2 regions of the Anthropogastromicrobium aceti genome follow, and region 2 is predicted to be linked to the other one. Evidence: riboswitches for the same ligand, from Rfam matches in the RefSeq annotation. Region 2 holds a riboswitch; the other holds the start of a gene.
The links. A riboswitch is a leader RNA that binds a small molecule or an ion and turns the genes downstream of it on or off. The one in region 2 is predicted to bind cyclic di-GMP.
Positions count from the first base shown of each region.

Region 1 (10,846 bases), on a different contig from region 2:
TTGTCCTGTGGTCATCTGCGCGGCTGAAAGGATCAAACATGATCTTCTGGAATTCCGGTGACATACCGATCCCATTATCCTCAATCGAAAATTCATAGCATCCAAGTTCCGAAAATCCATTTGGCTTTTCCTCTATAGAAAAGGTAATATTTCCACCATCCGGTGTATACTTGATCGCATTGCTCATCAGATTCACAAATACCTGCTGGATTCTCAGGCTGTCACCACAGACATCCTCATGTTCAATATGATTGATGTGTATATCAAAATTATGTTTATGTTCATCAAGCACCGGTTTCGTAAGCGTAATAAGATTATCCACAAGCTCCGACAGATTGAAATCTTCCTGAGCCAGCGTCATTTTTCCACTTTCAATACGTGCCATATCCAATACTCCATTGATCAGCCCCAACAGATGACGACTTGATTCTGTAATCTTGCCAAGACACTCAATAACTCTGTCATGACTCTCAATATTTGCTCCTGCGATTGCCGTCAGACCAACAATGGCATTCATCGGTGTCCGGATATCATGGGACATATTGGAAAGAAATTCTGTCTTCGCACGATTTGCATTTTCTGCCGACCGGTAAGCTTCTTTCAATGCCTGACGAGATTCGATCTCTGCTTTTTTCTCCTGTGTCACATCTATGGATGCCAGCAATACTCTTACGAGCTTTCCATTTTCCCATTTTAATGGAATATAAGAAGCTATTTTATAAGTCTTTTCATCCAGGCTGCAGTACTCAAACTTATAAATATCATTTTCACATTTCAGATTCTTCCGGATATTTTCCGGTGTTATCAGTATATCAATAGCTTCCAATGGTTCCAGTGTCTTATACTTTTCAAGAACCTGCCTCTGGAAATCATGATAAAATCCCAGAGGTTTATATATCATCTGTCCATTCAGATTGTAGAATTCATATCTGTCATTTTCCAGATCACAGACAACAAAGCGGTCAACCAGACGCACAATACTCTGAATCAGCTGCTCCATGGAAGCATTATCCGCTGCCATCTGCAGATGCCGTGCGCTCTCTACCTTTGCATCCGTGATATCACGCAGAAAGATCATGGCATATTCTGAATCCTCTATCTCGCCACGTATGATCACATTGCGAACCCATCGTTCTTCTCCATTCAGAGTGATTCGGCACTCCAAAGACAATTCAGTTTCCAGACCCTTCAGCTTTTCTGCAATATAACCACGGTCGTAAAAAGAGGATACCGCCTTCTTATCTGTCTCCACAACATAGGAATCCACAAAATGGCGAATCAATTCATCCCACGTATAACTCTGTTCAAAGACTGTCATCAGGGACGGTTCAACCTTAAAGGTATCAAAAGTATTCGCTTCCAGATTCACATAATACTCGCACAAATCTGCTTTCGTAAAAGCCCGGTGGAAAGCAGCAGATTTTTGTGCCTGCATGATTTCTTTTTTCTCCCCATCAATGTTAATAAAAATCCCGGCAATCCTGCTTGCAGAACCATCCAGACGGCGTATTACTTCTGCCGATGCCCGAAACCACTGGTACTGATTATTCTTCATTCTCAGACGATACTCTACCTGATATTTTATCTGGTTCGTCTTATCCGCAATTGCCGCCTGAAGCTGCGCCATTACTCTTTCTTTATCCTGTGGATGCAGAAGATCTGACCAGGATTCCAGTTTATTCGGAAAGTCCAGGGTGTCATGATAGCCAAGCATTTTTCTAAATTCATGACTCCAGTTTGCATTCACAATCTCGCTGTTTTCGTCACAGTCAAAATACCAGAAGCCGGAATAGATAGCCTCATTGAGCAGTGCCAGATTTACATGATCCCAGTTGACCTGTACGGACATAACCCAGATCTGTCTGCCTGCCTCATCTGTCGCATCCTCTTTACAAAGCCGTACATTATTCACTGTACCGTCTGCTGTAAGGATCTGTGCTTCCCCTGTTCCGTGAAGCTGCAAAAAACGGTCTCGCTCCAGTATATCTTCCTCGTCATAAAAGAAGTTTCTCAATGAGCCTTTTGTCTGTTCCATGAAAGTATCGTATGTATATCCTGTACTATGCAACAGCAGATTACTTACAGACAAAATAGACAGGTTTTGGTCATAAGATCCTGTCATTATACCTACCCCGCCATTATTTTCCAGTGTTTTCTGTACGGCCTGTGACATGTCCTGTGTCTGCCCCGTTACAGTCTCACCTAAGGAATATATTTTGTCTTCATAATTTTTCATTTTATAAAAATCCTCTCTCTGCTTTCCCCATTCTTCATCCTGCTTTTTTCTGTATACCGATACAGAGAACTTGTCCCTGCCAGTTCTCTTATATATTTTTGCATACAAAAAGGACACTTGCCAAAATCTGCCAGTGTCCCTACTATATTTCTCTAAAATCACACATCTATATAGTATAAAAGGTATAGGAATCTCTTCTGTTCAAACATCTTTTCCATATATTATGATGATATGGAAACAATGGCAACCGGCTGACATGGTCAAACTTTCTGACTTTAGTCCCTTCTGGCTTTGCGTCCCTGCTTTTCAGCAGGTTTGCTTTTGATTTTCCAAAATAAAATACCACGAAGTTATTTATATGTCAATACTGTTAAATAAAAAATCTGTATGTTTTTATCGAATTAAACTTTATTCTGTCTCTATGTTTTCCGCTGGAATCTTTTCTAACGTGAGAATAAGCTGTCCAGTTCCGTCTGGGTATTCACGAACTTCTGCACAATTCACTTCTGAAAACGCTTTGTCCTGATACGAAACTTCCTGTATAATTTCAAAATACCAAGCGGTATAATCTGGTATCTCCACTGACTGACCTTCTCCATACCAACCTTCGTTTTGAATTTCAGTTACAACGTCTGTTTCGCCTAATTCATACTTTCCTTCTAAGCACCATAGCCCGTCTTCTGAGAAATGAAGCGTTACTTCCATATCATTTCCATAAATATTATAAAGATCCTGCAATGTTAATGTACTTATATTCATTCCACTTAACTGCGGTGCCTCCATTCCCCACAGCAGACCCTCGATTGGAAATGCGCCTTTTCCAAGTTCTCCGTTGTTCTCACCAATCTGAACATAAGAAAGTTCTTCCTGAGAACCATATTGATATCCTGTATACTCACTATAACAATCTGAAGTAATCTCATGTGTAATTTCTGATATATGCAATACATGCATTGTCTCAAACATCATATCTCTCGACTCGTTTTCCGAATCAAACTTATAAGTTAATGTATTCCATTCTGATCCAAGTACAACGGTTTCATTCTCATCCTTTGCCAATACACTGTTTACGGTAAAAGCAACCGTTGCTTTTTCTACCTTAAATCCACAGCTTTCCATCCACTGGCTAAGTGCTGCTATTCGCTGCTGCTGTTCCTCTTTCATCCAACCATCCACTACTGTATTCCCGTAAAAATTTTCCGCTCTGTTCTGGAAATACTGATTTAAAACTGCCTCATCCTCTGCATCTAACTGAAGCTGAGCTTTTATCTGTGTGCTATTTTCATACGTATTAGAAGCGAATGCACTCATCTGAACAGCTAGCATACTGATAATCATAACTAATACTCCAAATAAACCTCTTTCTGAAATTTTTCTCATAGGCGCTCCTTTCTGGTCGTTAAAACCATGATATGTTCATTTCACCATCACTTTTCTTGATTTCATTATAATGTAGTCAATATATTTTGTCAATAGTTTTGTATTGTTCGTACATTTTTTTGTAAATTATCTTATTTTTCTAACAATTTTGTTGCTTTCTATTTTATTTGTTGCGCTTAACGCTGTACTGCTCATACTGTACCTCCTTAACCTTTTTAAAATTTTTAATAATAACAGAAATTAAAAAAGACGAATCCACTCATTGAATCAATGAATGAATTCGTCCTAACGTAGACTCGATCAATCAGACCTCTTTTCGTCCGCAAAAAGCCTCTTTTTACGCTCGATCATCTCGTCTGTTTTTTCCAGATAAGTCTTGATATCCTTGACATTTTCGCATCTTTCGATCCTGCCGTTTGGATATACCGCCTTTGTGATGGCCCCTGCACCAAGTGCTACGATTGTCTGCATTTCTTCCATGATTAAGATGTTGTAGATTCCCTCTTTTCCTGGCTTTGCATATCCGACATTTTCCATATTTCCTGTCATGTTTTTCTGGCGGTACAGATAATACGGCTTCATACCCATTTCCTCTGCGGCATCTTGTGTCAGCTCCATCGTACTTTCAGAATTAACACTCTTCATACCTGCGTATTCTTCCTTCTGAGTATTTAATCTTGCAGCACGCTTAATGGCCAGGGAGTGAACCGTCAAATTGTCTGGTCCTAGTTTTTTGATTTCTTCCAACGTATTCTCAACATCTTCTTTTGTCTCCTGCGGCAGTCCAACAATGATGTCCATGTTAATATTATCAAAGCCTTCTTCTCTTGCAAGCAAAAAGGCATCCTTTACCTGTAAAACTGTATGTCTTCGGCCAATCAGTTCTAGTGTCTCGTCTTTCATTGTCTGTGGGTTGATACTTATACGTGTGACAGGATGACACTTTATTGTCTTAAGTTTTTCACGTGTGATGCTGTCTGGACGTCCTGCCTCAACTGTCCACTCCTGAAGGAAAGACAAATTAAAGGAGTTCTCAATCTTTGATAGAAGGCGTTCTAACTGATCTGGCTCTAATGTGGTCGGCGTACCTCCACCGATATATATTGTGTTTAGCTTCTTATCTTTAAAAGCCTCTGCCACATATTCAATCTCTTTTTCAATTGAATCAAGATATGCATCTACACGATCACCAAATCGGCTCACTGGATATGATGTGAATGAGCAGTACGCACATGTTGTCGGACAAAATGCAATTCCGACATACAAACTATATCCATCCTTATAGTCCAGACAATCAAGCAACTTAATTTCTCTCTTTGCAATATCAAGACTAAGCATAGTCTTTTCCTCACCGCAAAGCATCTGATTTTTCATGTAGTCTATGCATTCCTCATCAGAAGCACCTTCCATCAGCATAGTTCTTGCAATCTTTGTCGGTCGGATACCTGTCAGTGTTCCCCATGGAAGCTCTTTTTTTGTAAGCTTAGAGAGTAGACAATACAGCATACATTTTGCCTTTGTTTTAGTGTCCTTTCGATCTGACAATTCACATTCACATGCATCATCAAGCAATGTGCCATCCTGCACAAGCTCCATTGTCATCTTCTTTTTAGTGTTATCCTCGTTTGCTAAACACTGTGTTTCTGCACAATCACTCATACACACACGAAGAAACAAATCACCCTCTGCACACGCATATTCCTTTGTTTCAATTCTTTTAATTGCCCGTCCCGGATAAAATGCCATGAACAGGCTTCGAATATCGTTATCTAATGCATCGCATTCCAAATAAAAATAAATCATATCGTTTCCTTTGCTTTCCTTTTACTTTTTATCGCATTCCTGCTGCCGGATTGTGTGTTTTTTCATAACCTATCGAGGTCGCCTGTCCATGACCCGGATATACATCTGTCTCATCTGGCAGTACAAATAGCTTTTTCCCAAGAGAACGAATCAGTGAAAACATACTTCCGCCAGGAAAATCTGTTCTTCCATAGCTCTCGAAAAACAACGTATCTCCCGCAAACAACACATGTTCCTTTTCTATATAATAGCACACACCACCTAGTGTATGACCTGGTGTTTCAATCACGGTAATCTTCATTCCTGCAATCTCAATTTTTTGATTGTCAACAACAAACTCATCTGCCTTCATAGTAAAGCCCTCAGCCCACATCGCAGAAAGATTTTTCTCGGCATCTGCTAAAAGCTCCTCTTCATGAATGCCGGCGTATACAGGAATCTGATAATATTCCTTCACTTTCTTTGCTGCCATGATGTGGTCAAAATGACCGTGTGTCAAAAGTACTGCCTCTGGCTTTATTTCATAACGGCTGCACACGCGAATGATTTTATCTGCCTGTTCACCTGGATCCACCAAAAAGCCGCGTTTGCTTTCTTCATCCCATGCCAAATAGCAATTTGTCCCCATTTGACCTACCATAATTGTCTCTATTCTCATGAAAATACCTGACCTTTTCTTCTTAATTTTATAATTGATGCCTACGAATTGCTCCGTTGCGATGCAATTCTCGCAATTCTAAAAACAGGCAGGGCCAATACCCTGCCTGCAATCTGTGCATAACATCATTGTTTTATCCATTAGAACGTTCAATATCAATTACGCTGTTAACTGCCATCAGGCGATTGATAAGCTGCTGCAGAGCATCTACACCACCAACTTCAAATGACATGTTGATAGTTGCCGTTCCCTGCTTACTTGTCTTAGAACTCATGGAAGCAATGTCAATCTCTCGCTCTGTAAAAATCTTAGAGATATCTGCAAAAATACCAATACGATTGTTACAGAAGATCTTGATCTCTGCCATAAACTTCTCATTAGAATGGAAGCTTTCCTGCTGCCACTCAACATCGACAAGACGTGACTTTTCAGACTCTGGAAGCGCTATGACATTTACACAGTCTGTACGGTGAATAGAAATACCGCGTCCTCTTGTAATAAAGCCAACAATCTCATCACCTGGAACTGGTGAACAGCATCTTGAAAAACGAACATTAACATCAACAACACCATTGACTAAAACGCCGTTTGTGCTGCGAATCTTGACTGGCTTATTCTTATTATTTTCAATTACAGACGCCAAAACCTGCTCATCTGTCGGTGCTTTCTTCTTAGATTCCTGATAAAGATCAATCAGCTTGTTTACAATCTGGCCTTCCTTAAGTCCGCCGTGTCCTACTGCTGCCAAAATAGAATCCCAATCACGGAAGCCATATTTTGTGATAACCTTCTTTGTAAACTCCGGTTTTGTAAGATCACTGATCTCAAACCCCTTGCCCTTGGCACAGCTGGCAACAAGCTCTTTTCCTCTGGTGATATTTCCAGCTCGTCCTTCCTGCTTGAACCACTGATTAATCTTATTTTTAGCCTGTGTACTCTTTGCGATATTTAACCAGTCACGGCTAGGTCCTTTGACATTCTGAGAAGTGAAAATCTCTATTCGATCACCATTTTGAATCTTATAATCAAGAGGAACCATCTTGCCATTAACTGCCGCCTGCTTCATGCGGTTTCCTACTGCTGAGTGAATGCTGTAAGCAAAGTCAATCGGTGTAGATCCAGCCGGAAGATTCTTTACATCACCCTGCGGTGTAAAGCAGTATACATTATCCGAGAATAAATCAAGATCATTTTTTACCATGCTGATAAATTCTTTATTATCGGAAACATCCTTCTGCCATTCAAGAATCTGACGAAGCCAAGAAAGCTTTGCCTCTTCATCACGCACTGTAGTGTCTCCCGAACCGCGCTCCTTGTATTTCCAGTGTGCTGCGATACCATATTCAGCAGTGCGATGCATCTCAAAGGTACGAATCTGAATCTCAAACGGCTGACCATTCTTTGCAATCAGAGTCGTATGAAGTGACTGATACATATTTGGCTTTGGCATTGCAATGTAATCCTTAAAACGAACCGTAATAGGATGATACATTTCATGAATAACACCAAGTGCGGCATAACAGTCCTTTACTGTATCAACAATAATACGAACTGCAAAAATATCATAGATCTGATCAAGTGTTTTATCCTGATTTACCATTTTTTTATAGATGCTAAACAGATGTTTAACACGACCTGAAATCTCAGCCTTAATTTCAGCCTCCTCAAGCTTGACCGCAACCTCAGATTTGATTTCATCTATAAAACGCTCGCGCGCATCCTGCGTGCTGTAAATCTTTTCTGTCAGTTCCTTATAGACATCAGGGTGCAGATACATAAGAGACAAATCGTCAAGCTCTGTCTTGATTTTAGAAATACCAAGACGTGATGCAAGCGGCGAATAGATCTCAAGTGTTTCTCTTGCCTTTTGTTTCTGCGTCTCTGGCTTCCAGAACTGACCTGTACGCATATTGTGCAGACGGTCTGCAAGCTTTACCATGATAACACGGATATCCTTTGCCATAGCAAGAAACATCTTTCTAAGATTTTCTGCCTGGATCTCAATCTTATCCATATCCCAGTTGATCTGCGTCAGCTTTGTTACGCCATCTACCAAAAATGCGATTTCTTCTCCGAAAAGCCCGATCAATTCTTTTAGAGTCATCGGGGTGTCCTCTAAGACATCATGAAGAAGTCCTGCCGCAATACTTTCCTTATCAAGTTCTAGCTCTGCTAATATAATTGCTACGCAAAGTGGATGGATGATATACGGCTCTCCGGAGCGTCTGCGCTGATCTCCGTGCGAATTTAGTGCAACCTCATAAGCCTTGCGGATCAGTGACAGATCATCCGATGGATGATACTTTCTGACACTATCCTCCAATTCTTTATATAATTCATCCGGCGATGTAAAATTAGCCGGTGCCTTAACCGAAGGTTTTGGCGGGATTAATCCTTCTTCTTCTGGATTCATATCAGACACCTCTTTTCCTCATTTCAACTCAACATATTTATTCGTTGAAAATTATAAGCTTGCGTACTTTTCTTCCATAAACTGTCTTGCCTGCTGTGCATTGGATGGATTTGTATCCTCTAACAGCACGTGAATATGCGGCTTATGCTCCTTGATATAGCGAAGCAAAAATTCATAGTCCATCTGACCTGTTCCGCATGCGCAGCTTAACAGCTTGCCATTTTCGATCTTGAAATCCTTTGCATGGATCGTTGCAATATCTGGTCCAAGAATCTCAACAAACTCTTTAAAAATTGCCGGATACTCCTGATAATTGGACTCATCAAGCAAATTCACTGGATCAAAGATGATCTGAAGATTCGGAGAATCAATCGCATCAAGAACCTTTCTTGCACGCTTTGCATTGTTTACAATATGTCGGCATACTGGCTCAATTGCAACAATTACACCAAGCTTTTCTGCATATTCCACAACAGGACGCAAATTCTTAATAAAAATCTCAAGTGCTTCCTCAGTAAATGAAAATGGCTCTGTGCGATACTCGGTATTACATGCACCTGTCTCTGTTCCAACTACACCTGCTCCAAGAAGACTCGCAAATACAATATGTCTCTTGTAAGTGTCGATAGTATCCTTTAATGCAGCCTCATCAGGAGTTGCCAGATTCTGGTAGCAGCCAAGAACTGCAACATCTACTTTGTTCTCTGCAAAGACTTCCTTCATGTACAATGCCATACCAGGAGTTAAAACCTCCTTTTTTGTTGGAAACTCATGAACTGCCTTCGGTACTGCTAACTGACAGCAATGCATTCCCTCATTGTGTATTTCCTTTACAAGCCCTTCAAAGGTATCTGCCTTTACATCATGGGCACGAATTCCGATTCTCATACAATTCTCCCTTCGCGTTTCGCTACTTTTTTGATACTAGGGTTAAAAGCTGCAAAACCTTATCGTGCAAGCACGAGCAGGTTTTGTAGCTTTTAACCCTAGTATTATGTGATTTCTTAATTATACTCAATTTAACGAAACTCTGCAATAGTTTTGTATCACGATTTGAAGGCTTCTTTTCCCTTGAAATTCGTTAATTTGTGGATAATACGTCACACCAATATCAATTGTATTGCGCATTCCCCTAAGAGCCGCCGCTACATTGTCACGCCCATATTCATCTTCAAGAAAATCAAAGAACACATCTGTGTCCCCAAAATAAAGCGCATCCATAATAATGCCTTCTGGTCCCATAACAGACATTTTTACAACATTTCTATTCTTTCCGATACGTGAGAGACGAAGCACAGACAAATGCTGCTGGGCAAACAATGGCTTTTCATTGGCTCGTCCAAATGGCTCTAGCTTTTCAAGATCAGCAATGACTTCTTCACTGATATAACCAAGCGGCATCGCAGCATCAATCATGACAAGCGGCATAAGCTGCGTTTGTGTAAGCGTACATCTCGCATTTAAACCGTCTCGCAAAATCTCTAAATTTTTCTTTTCCATTGTAAGACCAGCTGCCATCTTATGACCGCCAAAGCGAAGAAATAAGTTCCTAAATGCACTTAGTTCTGTAAACATATCATAATCATCAATACTTCTGCCAGAAGCCTTAATCTGCCCTTCTTCTGATGCATCAGTAAAGACAAGCACAGGACGATAGTAACGTTCACGAAGACGTCCTGCAATTATGCCGGCTACACTCTCATGACAATCTTTTATGTAAACAAGATATACATGCTCATCCTTCCACGTTGCATGCTCAATAAGCTCTACTGCGCGCTCTGTTCCGACTCGCGTTAATTCCTTTCGCTCCTCATTCATTGCCCACAGCTCACCAGCTAAGGCAAGTGCCTGATCATATTCCTTTGATTCAAGAAGCGCCAATGCATGAACAATCGTATCTAGTCGTCCTGCTGCATTAAAACATGGTCCTAAGATAAATCCAATATGATAGGCACGCACCTGCTCTGGTGATATGCCACACACCTCCATCAATGCACGAAGACCTATATGGTTTGTATGATTAAGATATGAAAGACCTTTTCTGACTAGAATACGGTTTTCCCCGACAAGCTCCATAACATCAGCCACAGTAGCAATCGCCGTATATTGTAAAAAAATCTCCTGACGGCTCATTGTGCGCTTCATTCTGCGAAACAGCAGTGTCATAAGCTGGTAGGCTACACCTGTTCCACAAAGACTTTTAAACGGATATGCACAGTCTTCCTGCTTTGGATCAACAATGGCATCAGCCTTCGGCAAAAGATATATCTTTTTTCCATCATGCTCCTCAAATGGAACCTCATGATGATCTGTCACAATAACTGTCATGCCAAGTTTTTTTGCTTCATCAATTGCC
Region 1 covers NZ_JAJEQN010000005.1:50,950-61,795, reverse strand. Annotated here, with positions in the region: gene LKD48_RS02940 (hybrid sensor histidine kinase/response regulator) at 1-2,236, opposite strand, end outside; cyclic di-GMP riboswitch class I at 2,476-2,566, opposite strand; gene LKD48_RS02935 (hypothetical protein) at 2,645-3,616, opposite strand; gene hemZ (coproporphyrinogen dehydrogenase HemZ) at 3,917-5,419, opposite strand; gene LKD48_RS02925 (MBL fold metallo-hydrolase) at 5,448-6,077, opposite strand; gene LKD48_RS02920 (RelA/SpoT family protein) at 6,211-8,490, opposite strand; gene LKD48_RS02915 (sugar phosphate isomerase/epimerase family protein) at 8,542-9,378, opposite strand; gene recJ (single-stranded-DNA-specific exonuclease RecJ) at 9,505-10,846, opposite strand, start outside.
Region 1: another riboswitch for cyclic di-GMP. It lies ahead of LKD48_RS02940 (hybrid sensor histidine kinase/response regulator); the one in region 2 lies ahead of LKD48_RS13305 (transglutaminase domain-containing protein).

Region 2 (10,846 bases):
ATGGATATTACAACGGGAATGCATGTTATTGTAGAGACAGCAAGAGGCGTTGAGTATGGCTATGTTGTGCTTGGCGTGAAAGATATGGATGAAGAAAAGGTGTTTCAGCCATTAAAGCCAGTAATTCGTATTGCTACACCACAAGACGATGCAGTTGCAGATGAAAACAGACAGAAGGAAAAGGATGCATTTAAGATCTGTAAGGAAAAAATCGCAAAGCATGGTCTTGATATGAAGCTTATTGATGCAGAGTATACGTTTGACAATAATAAGGTTCTTTTTTACTTTACGGCAGATGGAAGAGTTGATTTTCGTGAGCTTGTAAAGGATCTGGCATCGGTATTTCGTACTCGTATTGAACTTCGTCAGATTGGTGTGCGTGATGAGGCAAAGATTATTGGTGGAATTGGCAGCTGCGGAAGACCATTGTGCTGTAATTCATATTTATCAGAATTTGCGCCAGTTTCTATCAAGATGGCAAAGGAACAAAATTTGTCTTTAAATCCTGTGAAAATTTCCGGTGTCTGCGGACGATTGATGTGTTGTTTAAAGAACGAGGAGGAGACATACGAGTATTTAAACAGTAAGCTTCCAAGTGTAGGTGATTATGTGACGACAGATGACGGACTAAAGGGAGAGGTTTCAAGTGTAAGTGTGCTTCGCCAGGAAGTAAAAGTCATCGTTACCGTAAATAAGGATGAGAAGGAAATTCGTGAATACAAGGTTTCTCAGCTGAAATTCCGTCCTCATAAGAGAAGGGAAAAAACGCAGCTGTCCGATAAGGAATTAAAGGAGCTTGAAGATTTAGATAGGCTTGACAAGAGGGAAGGAAGGTCTAAGCTTAATGATAAGTGAGCTTAAGCCAGGTGAGAGATTAGACGATTTAGAGCGCAACGGGTTAATGCTGATTCAGCATCCGGGACGTTTCTGCTATGGCGTGGATGCAGTGCTCCTATCGTGGTTTGCAAAGGCTTCTGAGGGAGAGCGCGTGCTGGATTTTTGTACGGGGACAGGTGTGGTTCCTATTTTAATGACGGCAAAGACAGCGGCATCGCATTTTACTGGTCTAGAGATCCAAGAGGAAGTTGCAAAAATGGCATCTCGAAGTGTGATGTTAAATCATCTAGGGGATAAGGTATCAATTATCTGTGGTGATTTGAAAAATACAAAGACTCTTTTTGGAAAAGGCGTTTTTAACGTAGTCACAGTCAACCCACCGTATATGGCAGGTGGAAGCGGCCTTGTAGGTGCTGATTACAGTAAGGCAGTATCGCGTCATGAAATTTTATGCAGCTTAGAGGATGTGATTCGTGAGAGTGCGAATGTATTGGTGGCCGGAGGACGTATGTATATGGTGCACCGACCATATCGTCTTGGAGATATCATATGTCTGATGAAGCAATATAAAATGTCACCTAGGCGCCTTTGTATGGTGCATCCAAAGGCATCGCAGGAGGCTAATCTGGTGTTGATAGAAGGAATCCGTGGCGGCAATACGCAGATTCGCGTCGAAGCGCCTCTTGTATTGTTTGATGAAGATGGGCAAGAGAGCAAACAGATCAAAATGATTCACGGAAGGCTCTGAAAAGATACAAACATGAAAATGGAAGGAAGAAAGTTATGGCAGGAATGCTTTATCTGTGTGCAACTCCGATTGGAAATCTTGAGGATATCACATTTCGCGTGCTGCGCACGCTAAAGGAAGTAGATCTTATTGCAGCAGAGGATACAAGAAATAGTCAAAAGCTTCTGAATCATTTTGATATTCATACGCCAATGACAAGCTATCATGAATACAATAAATATGATAAGGCTGAATATCTGGTTGGTTTGATGCTGGATGGCAAAAATATTGCCTGCATTACAGATGCAGGAACGCCAGGCATTTCTGATCCAGGTGAGGTTCTGGTTCAAAAGTGTTATGAGGCAGGGATTAAGGTGACATCTCTTCCCGGCCCTGCTGCATGTATAACCGCACTTACTATGTCTGGTTTATCTACAAGAAGATTTGCATTTGAGGCATTTCTTCCAGCAGATAAAAAGCAGCGTGCGCAAATTATTGAGGAATTACAGGATGAAACAAGAACTATTATTCTTTATGAAGCACCTCATCACCTCGTAAAGACGCTTGAGGAGCTTTTTAAGACACTCGGATCAAGAAAGGTTCGTATATGCAGAGAGCTTACTAAAAAGCATGAGACTGTCTATGCAGATACGTTAGATGGTGCATTAGCTCATTATCGCGACATAGAGGATCCGAGAGGTGAGTGCGTAATTATCATTGAGGGAGCTGACAGAGAAGATTTAAATAAGCAAAAACAACAGTCATGGGAAGAAATGACAATTGAAGAGCACATGGCGCTGTATGAAGATATGAACCGCAAGGATGCGATGAAGCAGGTTGCGAAGGATCGCGGTGTCAGCAAAAGAGATATTTATCAGGCATTGTTAAAGTCAGAAAGTAACTAAGAGCCATCGGGGACAGTATATGTCCCCAGAGGCTCTTTTCTTTAATTATTCAATTTCACCGAGCAGATGGCGTGCAACATAGATGCCGCTTGCAGATGCATGGGATAGAGAGTGAGTAACACCGCTGCCGTCACCGATCACAAAGAGATTTTTGTGGCGAGTCTCAAGATGATTGTCGATTTGAACCTCCATGTTGTAAAATTTAACTTCGACACCATAGAGAAGTGTGTCATCGTTTGCAGTACCAGGAGCAATATTGTCAAGCGCATAGATCATTTCAATGATGCCGTCGAGAATACGCTTTGGCATTACAAGGCTTAAATCGCCTGGCGTAGCATCGAGAGTTGGTGTAAGGAAAGACTCTGCGATACGCTTAGGGTTACTTCTCTGACCGCGGATCAAATCACCAAAGCGCTGAACCATAACGCCGCCTCCAAGCATGTTAGACAGACGAGCTATACTCTCACCGTATTCATTGCTGTCCTTAAACGGTTCAGTAAAGTGTTTGGAAACAAGCAGAGCAAAGTTTGTATTCTTTGTGTGAAGGGCAGGATTTTCATAGCTGTGCCCGTTTACTGTGATAATACCATTTGTATTTTCTGTAACTACAGCGCCCTTTGGATTCATGCAGAAGGTACGCACACGATCCTGATATTTTTCAGTCTGGTATACAATCTTACTTTCATAGAGCTCATCTGTGATCGGGGCAAATACCTCAGCAGGAAGCTCTACGCGAACACCAATGTCAACACGGCTTGAATTTGTTGGAATTTCAAGGTTATGGCAGATTTGCTCCATCCATTTGCTTCCACTTCGACCAACGGAGATAATACATTTCTCACATGTATATGTCTCGTTCTCTGTAATAATCTCATAGTCACCATTATCCATGATTGCAACATTCTGAACTGGTGTCATGAAATAGAAACTAACCTTGTCTTTTAACAAATTATAAAGGTTACTGAGAACTTCATAGTTTTTGTCTGTTCCGAGATGACGGACAGATGCCTCAAGAAGGTGAAGGTTGTGCTGCAGACAGACACGTTTAAAGCTGGAATTTGCAGAAGAGTATAGGCGTGTGCCCTCGCCACCGTAGGCCATATTGATTTCATCAACATATTCCATAAGTTCCGTTGCTTTGTTTTTTCCGATATACTCGTAAAGTGTGCCGCCAAATTCATTCGTAATATTATATTTTCCATCAGAGAAAGCACCGGCACCGCCAAAGCCATTCATGATAGCACAGGTTTTGCAGTGTATACATTTTGTTACGCGCTTGCCGTCAATTGGGCACTTTCTTTTCTCAAGACGATTTCCAGCCTCAAATACAGCGATTTTTAAATCAGGGCGTTTGGTTGTCAGTTCGTATGCGGAGAAAATACCGCCAGGACCGGCGCCGATAATAATAATATCGTAATGTTTCATAAAAACCTCATTTCCGCGCAAATAAGACTTTTTTTCACAGGGGAAAAATGATATAATAAAATATAGGGTGAAACTTTTTTGCCCCCTTAAAAAGCATGCGCTTGTATTATAATTTATTATAAGACAAGCTTAAATTGCCTGTCAAGCACTGAAAAGAGTCATATTATTAAGAATCTGGAAGAAAGTTATTGACAGAAAAGGCGATGCGTGATACTAATAAAAATGGAGATAGGTTACAATGGAGAGTCATTTAATGATTTTTCACAAAAAAATAGTTTGGCAAAACTGTCGAAAGGCAGTGACGCAAAGCTATAGGGACTGTAAAATGTCAGCCAGCTGCAGTTAAAAATTGCAGGGGAAACTCTGTGATTTTTTAGTATTAAGAAGTAATTGTCTAGAGATACAATAGAAAGAGGGAGTACTGGATGAGAAAAAATAAGGCATTATTGAAACGAGCCGCATCGTTGTTTACTGCTTTTGTTATATTGGCAGGATCGGCAACTTATGCACAAGAAGAACAAACATCGCAGGAAGTACTAAGTCAGGAAATATTGTCAGAATCATCTTCTGAGTTATCAGAGGAACTAGTTAATGGTACTGATCCTGAGATATTAGAACTGACGTCAGAAACGATAACTGAAAGTATAGAAGAACAGACTCAGGAAGCAGAAAGCGAAAGTACACAAGAACAGACTCAGGAAGCAGAAAGCGAAAGTACACAAGAACAGACTCAGGAAACGGCAAGTGAAAGTATAGAAGAACAGACTCAGGAAACAGTAAATGAGAATTTGCCAGAACTGGTACAGGAATCTAATAGTGAGGATGAGACAACTGAGTGCTCAACGGATGCATTTGTAGATTCAACTGATGAAGATATGGATTCTGATATTTATGAAATTGGAGATGAGTTTGTAAAGACATTTTCATTTGATATGATAGTAGACAGAAATCCAATTTATTTAGGAATGGCAGGAATCAGTACAGCAACTGGAAACTATTATGATCAGCTTGATGCAACATCTAAGCGTATCTATAATGCGATTTACGAAGCAAATAAAAGTAGTGCCAGTACAGCAAAGATGAAGTTGAACCTGACAAAAATTTTTGAAAATCAGAAGGTAACAAAGGGAGCCAATGGTAAGGCTGTATATTCAGAAGAAACAAAGCAGGCAATTTTTGCATGGCTTGGCAGTTATGTAACTCCAGCATATTTAGCATTGACATATGATCATCCAGAGTTAGTATGGCTTTCAGGTGCAAAATATACTATTGGTTATAGCGTATATACACCGCTGTTCGAGTCAGGCGAAACAAGTATTATAACAGATCTTGAGCTTGCAGGAAGTACATTTACCATAACACCTACTAAGGATACTGGGGTACTTACAGGAAGTAAAGTAAATCCATTGTTTGATGGAACAAAATCACAGATTGATGCTATGCTTCCAGCAAATGCAACTACATACGATAAAGTAAAGGCAATTCATGACAAGATTTGCAGTATGGTCAGCTATGAAAATAATACGCAAAATATCGGAAATCCGTATTATCAGACGCCATATAGTCTATATTATGACGCAGATGGTGATGGAAAGGTTGAAACTGTTTGTGCTGGATATGCAAAGATGATGAAGCTCCAGTGCAATAAATATGGTATTCCATGTGTGCTTGTTACTGGTGTAACAGACAGTGGAGAATATCATATGTGGAATTATGTTCAAATGGAAAATGGCGTATGGTACGCAGTGGATGCTACGTGGGATGATCAGTCTACCACTATGTACGACTTTTTCTTAGTAGGTTCAGAAACATACTCATCAGCAGCATTTGGAACAAAGAAATTTGGAAATACTCATATTCCAAGTGGAAAATGGACGACTAGTGCAGATTGTGTATTCTTGTATCCAGTCTTTAGTCAGACTGCATATGCAGGACAAAATACTGTTACCAGTAAAAATGGTCTTTTAAAGGATTCGGATGGGGTATGGCGCTATTATACTAATAATCAGGTTGACACAAGCTATACTGGTTTTGCAGCATCTGGAAGTGATCAGGTGTATTTAATCAATGGTGTGCAGAATACAAGCTATTCAGGTCTTATTTATAATAGTGGAAACTGGTACTATGTTCAAAAAGGTGTACGTAATACTGCATATTCAGGTTTGTCAGTTTATAATGGCAGCTGGTATTATGTGAAGGGTGGAACAGCAGATTGGAGTTATACTGGGTTAGCTCAGTATAATGGAGTATGGTATTATGTAAGACAAGGTTCAGTTGATTGGGAGTATACTGGCCTTTGTCAGTATGATACGATTTGGTTTTACATAAAAAATGGTGCGTTAGACTGGAACTATACAGGTCTTTGTCAGCACAGCGGAGTATGGTATTACATTACAAAGGGACAGGTCAACTGGAATTATACTGGAAGCTGTATTTACAATGGTAAATCTTATTATGTTGAAAAAGGCGTATTGAATTGGAAATATAATTCAGCGGCAGTTTACAGCAGTGCGAGCTATACAGCAGATTTGATGAACGCAGCGCTTAGTCAATATCAGGCTGAGGAAGTAACTATTGATGAAACAAATATTTATTCAGCTGATACAGAGCCAGAAAGTACACAGACTGCAGAACAGGTGCAGGAATCTCATGAAGCAGAAGAATCAAATGATCCTGAGATGTTGGAAACTGAAGCACAGACGCAAGAACAGACAGAAGAAAGTGTTTCACAGACAGAGGTTGCTGTACAAGAAGAATCGACAGTTCAATATAGCTTGTTAGAGCGTATTGAAGAGTATTTGATCAAGTTTATAACTTATATTGTAAAACTTGCAGCAGCTTATATTGGAATTACTTTATAAAGATTTAGTAAGCTTATAGAAAAACGATGACGCTTTTTAAGATATGCGTCATCGTTTTTTTGTGGCCTTTTTCTTATTTATTTTTATTAAGTCCAATTTGCTCTTTTAAGGAATTAAGGGCATCGGCATATTTTTTTGAAGTAAGCATTGGGTTTCCTTTTAAAAGGATAATCTTACGAAAATCCATACGCTTTGAGATAGCATTTTTCAGTTCACCTAAATAGGCAAAGCGTTCTTTGAGTCGAATAACATCGGCTGTTTTTTCCTTTGGAACAAGAGAGTAAAGCTTTTCGAGGTATTCAGAAACAGAAATCTGAAATTCCTCAATACGAGAACTCTCCGGCTTTTTTATAGTGCCAATCTTATCGCGAAGCGTCTCGCTTACGGAATCAGTAAGTACAATAAAGCGTTCACGAAGCTTTTCTGCATCTGATTTTAGATTAGTAATAGATTCAAGAATCTGACGCAGATCCATAGCAGCATGGAAGGAGGAAGCAAAGTCGATTGAAAAAACTATAGTGATCACAAAAAGAGCGCCAAAGCATACGTTTTGAGGAATCTTTTCCAACAAAGCTGATATGCGTGGATGAACGACGCGTATCAAAAGAAGTGTAAAAACACCCCATGCAAGCGAGGAGCTTAGGCAGATATGTCCCTGTATATTAAACTTTTTGTCACTGTAATCCCAGTAACGCACCTGAAAAAGTGCTTCCATAACGACACCGGTAACGTATTCAAGTATTGTGGCAGCAATAAGTCCAAGCAGAAAAATACCAATGTCGGACGATTGCACCGGGTAGGTGGCACAGAGCATGACTACAGCGCCGCTTCCATAGATCGGAAGCATTGGACCAGTTAAAAAACCTCGGTTCGTCAGCCGTTTTGTGAGAATAGATACATAGCTGGATTCCCAAATCCAGCCGACAAAGCTGTAGAAAAAGAAATACAGTAACAGATGAGCATAAGCAGTCATAAAAACAATCCTCGTTTCTGAATAATAAAACATAGGGCAGGTGTAATGTGAACGCCTGACTTGTAATGCTTAAAGTGTAAATGATATTTCTTTTTATTGCAAGCATTTATAGCAAACACACGAAAGATAGTCAGGAAAATCGCAAACTGTATGATGTTCGAGTTTCCAAAATGAACCATCATAGAGAGAGATGGTATTGCTTTTACTAAAATCGTATGAGGAAGCTTTTGCATCAATACCTGTGCCTATGGCTTTTAGGAAGGCTTCCTTTGCCGTCCACAGGCGAAGAAACTCATGGTTTTGTATATCTCCTGAAGGAAGATTAGAAAGTGCATTAAGTTCATTTGGATGAAAAACATGGTGTGAAAGAACAGCTTTATGAAGTTTTTCAATGTCACATCCAACAGGCGTGTCGCTGACGGCAAGCATGACAAAGTCATTGCTGTGTGAGAGATTGAAAAAAGGCGCATTTGCTACACTGGGCTTTCCGGATGCATTGTAAGAGACGGTGAAACGTTCTGGGTGTTTATTGTAAATATGCTTCCAAAGAAGAAGCCCGGCTGCTGCGCAGCGTTTTTGATCAGATTCCAAACGAAAAGAAAACAGCTGCTTTCTGCGCTGCGGCTGCAGCATGGAAAGCAGCTGTTCGTCAATTACGATGTCACGGATCAGTTGGTAATAGATCTGAACAGCCATAATCAATTATCTCCCAAAGTAAGCGTCAATACCGTTTGCAAGACCCTGTGCAATTACAGCCTGAAACTCAGGATTTGCCATCTTTTGGTCTTCCTCAGGGTTAGACATAAATCCCATTTCTACGATTGTGACAGGAATAGTACACCAGTTGATACCTGTCATATTATCATCCTGAAGAACTCCTTTGTTTGCAAGACCTGTTGTGGAGCAATAAAAAGAAAGCATCGTAGAAGCAAGTGTGTTGCTTGCAGATATTACATCAGCAGACAGATAAGAATTTGCTGATGATGGAGCATAGAACATAGCGCCATTTACAGAAGGATCATTGGAGCTGTTTGCATGGATGCGGACAAAGATTTCAGCACCGCTTTCATTTGCGTATACAGCACGCTCAGCATTGCTCATAGCGCAGTCATTTGTTGTACGAATCATCACAACCTGATAGCCACGGTTTAAAAGCTCCTGTTGAAGCATTTGAGAGACATCTAAGTTTAATTGATACTCGGCAAGACCAGTAGCTACGCCGCTTGTTCCAGTAGTAAGCTTAGCCTTCATTACAGAAGAGCCTGGACCGTTTGGTTCCTGTTCGCTGATGCCTGCCTGCTGATGACCTGCGTCAATGCACACAATATGTCCGTTTGAAGAAGATGTGTTTGCATTTGATGTTTCGTTTGAGGCTGGCGCAGCAGATGCAGCGACATCTGCCGCTGCACCATCTACCTGATCTGGAGAAGATACAAGAAAATCTGCTTTTACATAGCCGTCCATTGTTGCACTGTGAATCTGAACCCATCCATTTTCTGCAAGAGCAAGGATTCGAACTTCCTCACCGCGATAAAGCTCCCCAATTTTATTGCCTTCAGTAGAAGGGTAATCGCGGATATTAAGGGAATCGGTATTTACATACCAAATGTCACCTACAGCAAGTTCTTTGGAAACGACAGGAACAGCAGTGGATTCTTCGATTGAAGCCTCAGTGCTTTCTTCAGTAGAAGCCTCAGTGGATGCCTCAGTAGATTCTTCTGTAGAAGCTTGTGTGGAAGGTTCTGTTTGCAGTTCAGTTTGTGTTTCTGTCACAGATGAGGTCTGTGCGTTTGGATTATAATATTCAGTTTCTTTTTTGCATCCTGCAAGTCCAGATAAAAGTGCTGCAGAAAGTAAAAAAGCAGGAATGAAACGAGATTTTTTCATAATAAGTCCTCCTGATGCATAAGTTAATTTTATTGTACTTTGTTTCTAAAAAAAAAGCAAGAAAAAACACGGATTCATAAGGATTGAAAGGTTTTCTTAAGAATACTTGTAACAGCAGATAAAATGATGTAAAATAAAGTTGCAAAGAGCAAGAGACTTAGAGAACAGAAAGGTGTGTGGCTGAATATGGCAAGAGAGGATTATCAGAAGGCGCTGAAAAAGGGTGAGAGAAGCTATGCAAGATATCTGTCGGAAGGAAAATATCCGTATTTGCAGGTGCTTGAGGAGCTTTTGTCTCATACGGATGTGGTGGCAGAGGAAGATCTGGGAATTTGTTCCATTCCATCGGAAATGATTGTGGGAACCTTTACGGCAGGAAGACGTACTGCATTTGCACCGAACTTTATGCCGCTGCTCGATGATGAATCGGAGTTTGCAGCCAAGTGGCAGGCTCTTTATAATGCCCATTTGGAAGAGGGAATACATGATCCGATTAAGTGTTATGAGTTTATGAACCGCTACTATGTATTAGAGGGTAATAAGCGTGTCAGTGTATTAAAGTTTTGCGATGCACCTAGTGTGCAGGGTAATGTAACTCGTATTATTCCAAAGAGGACAGATGAGCCAGAGAACCGCCTGTACTTTGAGTTTCTGGCATTTTATAAGTGCTCTAAGGTTAATTACATTGTGTTAAGTAAGCTTGGAAGCTATAGGACTTTATTGGAAAAGCTTGGATTTGAAGTAGATTATAAATGGACAGATGATGACCGTATGGAGGTTCGTTCTTTGTATGTGCGCTTTGAAAAGGTGTATAAGGAAAAGGGAGGAGAACGACCGCCGATTCCGACAGCAGATGCCTTTTTGATGTATCTGGAGCTATATCCGTGTGATCCTCATCAGGAGGAAAAGCTACCATCTCAGATCAAATCAGAGCTTGCAAAGATGTGGGATGAGATTTTGCTTCAGGCAAAGGGAAATCCTTCTGAGATTAAGACAGAGCCACAGGAGGCACCAAAGAAAAATCTGTTTGATTATCTGTTGTCTCCAGGAACAAAGTATTTAAAGATTGCATTTGTACATGATAAAAATCCACAGGATTCTGCATGGATATATGGTCATGAACTTGGACGCATGTATCTTGAGGAACAATTTAAGGGAAAGGTTGAAACAATCTCTTATAATGATGTTTCACAGGGAGCAGAACTTGAAAATACACTTGATGATGCAATTG
Region 2 covers NZ_JAJEQN010000041.1:7,060-17,905, forward strand. Annotated here, with positions in the region: gene LKD48_RS13285 (PSP1 domain-containing protein) at 1-855, shown strand, start outside; gene LKD48_RS13290 (tRNA1(Val) (adenine(37)-N6)-methyltransferase) at 845-1,585, shown strand; gene rsmI (16S rRNA (cytidine(1402)-2'-O)-methyltransferase) at 1,621-2,469, shown strand; gene LKD48_RS13300 (NAD(P)/FAD-dependent oxidoreductase) at 2,515-3,894, opposite strand; cyclic di-GMP riboswitch class I at 4,163-4,238, shown strand; gene LKD48_RS13305 (transglutaminase domain-containing protein) at 4,320-6,755, shown strand; gene LKD48_RS13310 (putative ABC transporter permease) at 6,829-7,728, opposite strand; gene LKD48_RS13315 (4'-phosphopantetheinyl transferase family protein) at 7,822-8,424, opposite strand; gene LKD48_RS13320 (N-acetylmuramoyl-L-alanine amidase) at 8,431-9,615, opposite strand; gene LKD48_RS13325 (BMP family ABC transporter substrate-binding protein) at 9,802-10,846, shown strand, end outside.